One region of the Stutzerimonas tarimensis genome, then DNA from elsewhere that is predicted to be linked to it. Evidence: predicted binding sites of a transcription regulator. Region 1 holds the regulator's gene; each other region holds the start of a gene.
The links. Region 1 encodes FliA, which starts transcription of late flagellar genes. Its sites were predicted from a motif close to CTAAAGTTTNNNNNNNNNNNGCCGNTAA; they were not measured.
Positions count from the first base shown of each region.

Region 2: a site for FliA is predicted at 1,231-1,258, ahead of ACFOMF_RS09270 (methyl-accepting chemotaxis protein). Genes of this name have one in related genera too.
Region 3: a site for FliA is predicted at 660-687, ahead of ACFOMF_RS17960 (flagellin N-terminal helical domain-containing protein). Genes of this name have one in related genera too.

Region 1 is NZ_JBHRXZ010000029.1:43,581-45,846, reverse strand. It holds gene ACFOMF_RS17410 (protein phosphatase CheZ) at 1-521, opposite strand, end outside; gene ACFOMF_RS17405 (chemotaxis response regulator CheY) at 540-914, opposite strand; gene fliA (RNA polymerase sigma factor FliA) at 968-1,711, opposite strand; gene fleN (flagellar synthesis regulator FleN) at 1,708-2,266, opposite strand, start outside.
Region 2 is NZ_JBHRXZ010000022.1:32,261-34,526, forward strand. It holds gene ACFOMF_RS09270 (methyl-accepting chemotaxis protein) at 1-1,094, opposite strand, end outside; gene ACFOMF_RS09275 (CNNM domain-containing protein) at 1,587-2,266, shown strand, end outside.
Region 3 is NZ_JBHRXZ010000029.1:153,261-155,526, reverse strand. It holds gene ACFOMF_RS17965 (DUF4126 domain-containing protein) at 1-338, opposite strand, end outside; gene ACFOMF_RS17960 (flagellin N-terminal helical domain-containing protein) at 779-2,266, shown strand, end outside.

The DNA.
Region 1 (2,266 bases):
TCCTGCGCGAGCATGATGTCGCGCAGGTGGTCCGAGAGCTGGTCACCGTTCTGCAGGCTGCGCATGAGAAATTGGTCGATGCGCCTGGTCAGCTCGCGAAATTGCTCGGCGTTCATCTCGCGCCGCAGGAAGCGTTGCCAGTCGGCCGCCAGGCTCTGCGCCTCGTAACTGATGTAATTGACCAGCGGCGCGCATTCCTCGACCCGATCCATGGTGCGATTGGCGGCCTTTTCGGTCATTTCGACGACATAGGACAGCCGGTCGGTGGCATCGGTGATCTGCGACGCCTCGCCATGTCCGGCGCGCGCGTCGATTTCCAGCTTGACGATGGCGCTGTGAAGCTCGCGAGTGAGCTTTCCCACCTCGGCGTAGAGGCCGCGGTCACGTGACTGGTTGAGCTTGTTGATGATGTCCGTTGCTTCAGCGAAGCGCCCTTGCTGGAGGCTCTCGATCAGTTCAGGAGCGTTGGCCCTGAGGCTACCCTCGAAGTCGCTCGGGGCGGCATTGTCTGTCTGCGCCATATAGCCCTCTCGGCGAACTCAGTTGCTCACGCGCTGGAAGATCTTGTCGATCTTTTCTTTGAGCACCTGGGCCGTGAACGGCTTGACCACATAACCATTTACCCCGGCCTGCGCGGCCTCGATGATCTGGTCGCGCTTGGCCTCGGCGGTCACCATCAGCACCGGCAGGTGCTTGAGGCGCTCGTCGGCACGCACTGCACGCAGCAGGTCGATGCCGCTCATGCCGGGCATGTTCCAGTCGGTCACGAGAAAGTCGAAGCTGCCGCTCTGCAACATCGGCAACGCGGTGGTGCCGTCGTCCGCTTCAGCGGTATTGGTAAAGCCGAGATCACGCAAAAGATTCTTGATGATCCGCCTCATCGTCGAAAAGTCGTCGACGATGAGGATCTTCATGTTCTTGTCCAAGGTTCGACCTCCAAAAAAGCCTCAATAACCCGGCGAATGGCCTAGCGCGCTCGCCACTCACCCAGGCGCGCGCGCAAGCGGGCAGCACACTGACTGTGCAACTGGCTGACGCGCGACTCGCTGACTCCCAGCACCTGACCGATTTCCTTCAGGTTCAATTCTTCATCATAGTAAAGTGATATCACTAATTTTTCTCGCTCGGGCAACTGGGCGATCGCCTCCACCAGGGCGCGCTGGAAGCGCTCGTCCTCCAGTTCCCGGAACGGCTCCGGATGCGCGCTTTCGGCATCCTCGTTGAGGTCGCCGCCCTCGCCTGCCTGGAATAGATCGTCGAAACTGAACAGGCGACTGCCCTGGGTATCGCCCAGGATGCCGTAATAATCTTCGAGACTTATCTCTAGTTCGGCCGCGACCTCATGATCTTTAGCGTCGCGCCCGGTACGCGCCTCCACCACCCGTATCGCGTCGCTGACCATGCGAGTGTTACGGTGGACCGAGCGCGGCGCCCAGTCCCCCTTGCGCACCTCGTCGAGCATCGCGCCGCGGATGCGGATGCCCGCGTAGGTCTCGAAGCTGGCACCCTTGCCGGCATCGTATTTGCCAGAGGCTTCCAGCAGGCCGATCATGCCGGCCTGCATCAGGTCGTCGAGCTGCACGCTGGCCGGCAGACGCGCCAGCAGGTGGTAGGCGATGCGCTTGACCAGAGGCGCGTACTGCTCGACCAGGCGACGCGAATCGCTGGCCTGGGCCTTGTTGGAATACATGCGAAGTCCCGCGCCAGTCATGCCGAAGTACCTGCAACAGGCTGAACCATACGTTCGATGAAAAACTCGAGATGGCCGCGCGGGTTGACCGGCAGCGGCCAGTTGTCGACCTTCTGCGCGATCGCCTTGATGGCCAGGGCGCACTTGGAACGCGGATAGGCTTCGTACACGGCGCGCTGCTTTTGCACGGCCTTGCGCACCATCTCGTCATAGGGCACGGCGCCGACATATTGCAGGGCGACGTCCAGGAAGCGGTCGGTCACCTTGCTCAGCTTGGCGAACAGGTTGCGCCCTTCCTGAGGGGTATGCGCCATGTTGGCGAGCACGCGAAAGCGATTCACGCCAAAGTCGCGGTTGAGCAGCTTGATCAGTGCATAGGCATCGGTGATGGAGGTGGGCTCGTCGGTGACCACCAGCAAGACTTCCTGCGCCGCGCGCACGAAACTGATCACGCCATCGCCGATGCCCGCCGCAGTGTCCACGATCAGCACATCGACGTTGTCGCCGATGTCGCTGAAAGCCTGGATCAGGCCAGCATGCTGCAAGGGCGAAAGCTGCACCATGCTCTGGGTGCCC
Region 2 (2,266 bases), on a different contig from region 1:
ATGCGATTGAGGTTGGCCGAGATGGTGCCGAATTCGTCGCGCCCCTGGTAGGACACCTGCGCTGTCAGATCCCGTCCGGCCAGCGCCAACAGGCTGCGGTTCACTTGATCCACGGCCTGCTTGATGTTGCGGATGATCAGCCAGGACAGCACCGCTACGGCCACCAGGGCGCCGAGCACCGCAATGACAGTCAGCCACAACGCCCGGCTCGCCTCGTCGCGCGCCTGGGCGGCAGCTGCGCCGACCGCGCGCCCCAGTGCCTGCTCGACTTCACCGAGCAGGTCGATGCGCCGGGTTGCGGTCTCGAACCAGATCTCCGGCCTGACCCCAAGCGGTTGGCCCAGGGGGATCTCGTAGCCGAGCCGCTGCAGCCTGGCGACCTCTTCGGCGGCAGGCTGTTGCAGCTTCTCATCGAGCTGACGGACCAGGAATTCCGGTGACGTACGCCGGAACGCCTCGGCGTAGGCATTGAATTCGCCCAGGTTACGACTGAAGGCCGACAGCGAATCGGCATCGAAGCGGTCCTGATTGAACACCACACCCAAGAGCGCCCGCTCGCGTCCGGCGCGCTCCTTCATCTCGATGAAGTCGTTGAGCGAGCCCAGGGTGCGCGCAAGTTCGGCGTCACCGATACCGCGTTCCAGGGCATGGGTGTAATCGATAAGCACCTGGATGGTCTCGGTGTAGCGTGCCCCGGATTCTGGGCCGCTGAGGCTGTGAGCATCGATCCGGTTGCGTGTGGCCGGCAGCCCGTTCAGCACGAGCAATGCCTGTTGCGCAGCTGCGTCATCCACCGACAGGGCGCGAACGGCGGTGATCGCTTCGTCAGTCTGCTGGCGCAGGCGAACCACGGCATCGCCCATGGAGCGCCCCCCGCTGCCGAGAAACACCCCACTGGCGCCCCGCTCACGCTGCACGCTGGTAATCAGCTGACTGATGCGCTCCGCAACCGCCGTGGCCGCAAGAGTGCTGTCCATGTCACGAAGGGTCTGGTAGTTGCCAATCAGGTAGAGGCTGGCGAGCCAGAGAAAGCCAACCAGCGGAAATACCAGGATCAGCAAGAGCTTGAAGCTGAGGGAGATATTCCTGAACACGTGCGCTTGCACCTCATGAGTCTGCTTCGACAGGGTCGATGTGAAGGATTGGTTGATCGACGGCTCTACGACCGCTGCCATGCAACAGAACGGAAAGCTCGCCCTGGCGGCGGCCCAGGCGGGATAGCCATTGTCGTTATCGAGCGCACCCGGCATATCCTGAGCGCACAGTGCACCTGATCGATGGACGGTGCGGCGCTCAGTCAGCGGAGGGAACAGGCTTCGCCTTCCGAAGGCGATCGAGGGCTGGCTGATCGATCGCTATCCGTAAACCAGCCGGGTGAGCGTCGGCGAGCGCCGTACACATTTCACGTGCAGCTCCTGGCCGATCCGGGAGGAAGCTTCATCACGGGGAACCGGCCACTGTCTCGGGACCGATCAAGGCCGGCGCGGAGCATTGAAATAAAATGTTTCAACGTGCTCGGTCAGGGCCCAAGAACTGGACGGGCGTTGCTGTACAGTAATTTTCCCTCCTTCAGCAATCCTGGCTCCATGACTCTCCTGATAGCGTTCGCTGTCTTATCCATTCTTGTCTCATTCATCTGCTCTGTCCTTGAGGCTGCCCTTCTTTCACTGACCCCTAGCTTTATTGCTCATCAAAAGGCGGCAAAGCCAAAGCTTTATGAAAAGCTGAAGGCATTGAAAGACAAGGTGGACCAACCGCTGGCGGCGATCCTGACGCTGAATACTGTTGCCCACACCGTTGGCGCAACGGGCGTGGGCGCACAAGTAACAGTCGTTTTCGGAAGTGGTTACCTGGGCATCGCCTCGGCAGTCATGACAATTCTGATCCTGGTACTGTCTGAAATCCTTCCCAAGACCATCGGCGCCCGCTACTGGCGTTCTCTGGCCCCTTACCTGCCGCCTCTGCTGAACAGCATGATCACGCTGCTCAAACCATTCATCCTGCTCTCCGACCGGATGATGAAGCTGTTCGGGGGCAAGGAGCCGGAGCACGACGTTCGTCAGGAAATCAAAGCGCTCACCATGTTGGGCCGTGAGTTGAACAAGCTCGACGAGGATGAACAACGCGTCATCAACAATATCCTCGATCTGCATGAGATCAAGATTCGCGAGATCATGACGCCTCGGACAGTCTGCGATTATGCGCTGCCGAACGAGACCCTCGGCGCCTTCAAGGAGAAGGTGAGCCACAGCCAGTTCTCCCGTTA
Region 3 (2,266 bases), 110 kb from region 1:
GCCCCGATCAGCGCAGGCGCCAATACGGGCTCGCGCCGCACACCGGCCAGCGCTGCCGCGCAGAAGCCACCCGACACCGCACGCGCCAGCAGGGACGGGGCGATCGTCCGGTCCGGTGCGAAGGGCATCTTGTCGCCCAGGAGCTCACCCACCGCCAACGGCAGCAGCCACCGTTGCGTCCTTGGCGCCGCCAACCGCTCGGCCGGCCCGCCCGCGCCGTCGATGTCCGACCTTTCGGCCAACGCTGCCCCGACCATCGTTGGCGCCAGCATGCTGCGCATACCCGTCACCACCCCAATGGCCAACGCACCCCATAAAAGGCTGCCTGATCCTGTCATGTTCCGGTCTCCCGATGATTGAAGGGTTCGACCGGGTCAGGTGGGGTGGCGTTCAGGTGTGAGGACGGGCAGTTGAGGCATGCCCTGCCCCATAAGCCGGTCGATGGCCGCGCCTGGCCCCCGCTTGTTTGTAGGCGCGAGCTCGCTCCCGAATGGGCGAGATTGCTTGGCCCCGGCGCGGCCCCGTTCGCGAGCAAGCTCGCTCCTACAGGAGTAAGGACCCGGGCCGATAAGCAGGTGCGGGGCACGACCGGTTCGCGGAGCTGGAGTTACGCGCTGCCGATCCCTAATGGCCTATTGCAACTTCCCGGGAAAAAAATGCTAAAGCCTTTCGGGCAGGCGCCGATAAGGATTTGGAACGCGAACTCATCGGGCTTCTGAAGCCACCGACCTAGAGGTCGCAAGCTCAGGCAAACACAGGTCCTTCGGAGGACAGCATCATGGCCTTGACCGTCAACAGCAACATCACTTCCCTGAACGTTCAGAAGAACCTGAACAAGGCTGCCGGCAACCTCGGCGAGAGCATGCAGCGCCTGTCCAGCGGCCTGAAGATCAACAGCGCCAAGGACGATGCCGCCGGCCTGCAGATCTCCAACCGTCTGACCAACCAGATCAGCGGCCTGAACACCGCGGTCAAGAACGCCAACGACGGTATCTCCATCGCCCAGACGGCCGAAGGCGCGATGCAGGAATCCACCAACCTGCTGCAGCGCATGCGCGAACTGTCCCTGCAGTCGGCCAACGGTTCCAACAGCGAAGACGACCGCAAGGCCCTGCAGGAAGAATTCACCGCCCTGTCCGGTGAACTGACCCGTATCGCCAAGACCACCAGCTTTGGTGGCAAGAATCTGTTGGACGGCACCTTCGGCAGCACCAGCTTCCAGATCGGCGCCAATGCGAATCAGACCGTTTCTTTCGGACTGAGCAGTGTCGCGTCCAAAGATCTGAAGGGCACTTACAGCAGCGCTTCTGCTGAAGGAGCTGCGCCTGCTGGTCTGCAGGCTAAGACGACCGGGGATGTGGTGAATGTCAGCACCGTGGATGCAGCTGCGGTAGCCTCCACCTACACCAGCGGCGGCACAGGCGCGATTACCGACTTCAGCGGTGCCAACGCAGCCACCTTCCAGATTGGCGGCACCAGCATTACCCTGAACACGAACCTGACCAACACGGCAGGCGTTGCGGGCGAGATCCAGGCACAATTGACCGCAGCCGGCAACACCAGCATCACAGCAGCGGAAAGTGGCGGTAACATTGTTCTGACCAATGCCGCTGGCACAGGTGTGACCGTCACAGGCGGTGAAACGGTGTTTGGCAACGCGCCGACCAGCGTTGAAGGCTCTCCAGCAACAACCGCAGGCACCGCCCCCATTACCGGCACTTCCGTCATCGGCTCTGCTGGCGCCATAAAGGTGAACGACCAAGACGTCACCTTTACTGCCGCCGATGACGTCGACACTATCCTTAGTGCCATCTCCACCGCCACCGGCGGCGCCGTAACCGGCACCGTGGAAAATGGCCGGATCACGCTGACCTCCAGCGATGGAGCACCGGTCAAGCTGGAAGATGCCACCGGCACCGCCGGTCAAGGTGCCCTGGCGAAGCTGGGCCTGAAGGCCGGTGAAACCGATGCCAAGCTCCAGTCTGCCACTTCCATAACCCTGAACGGCACGGAGATCAAGTTGGGCGAAGGCGACGACATGGACACCATCGTCACTGCCATCAACACCGCCAGCACCGGTGTTACCGCCAGCAAGAACGAAGACGGCACCCTGAAGCTGAGTTCGGACAAGGATTTCACTGTCGCCGATGGCGCCAAGGGCACCGGCTTGGCAGCGCTGGGCCTGGCCGCAGGTTCCTCGGCAGCCGTTACCCAGGAAACGACCGTCAGCAACCTGGACATCAGCACCGCCGAAGGCTCCCAACAA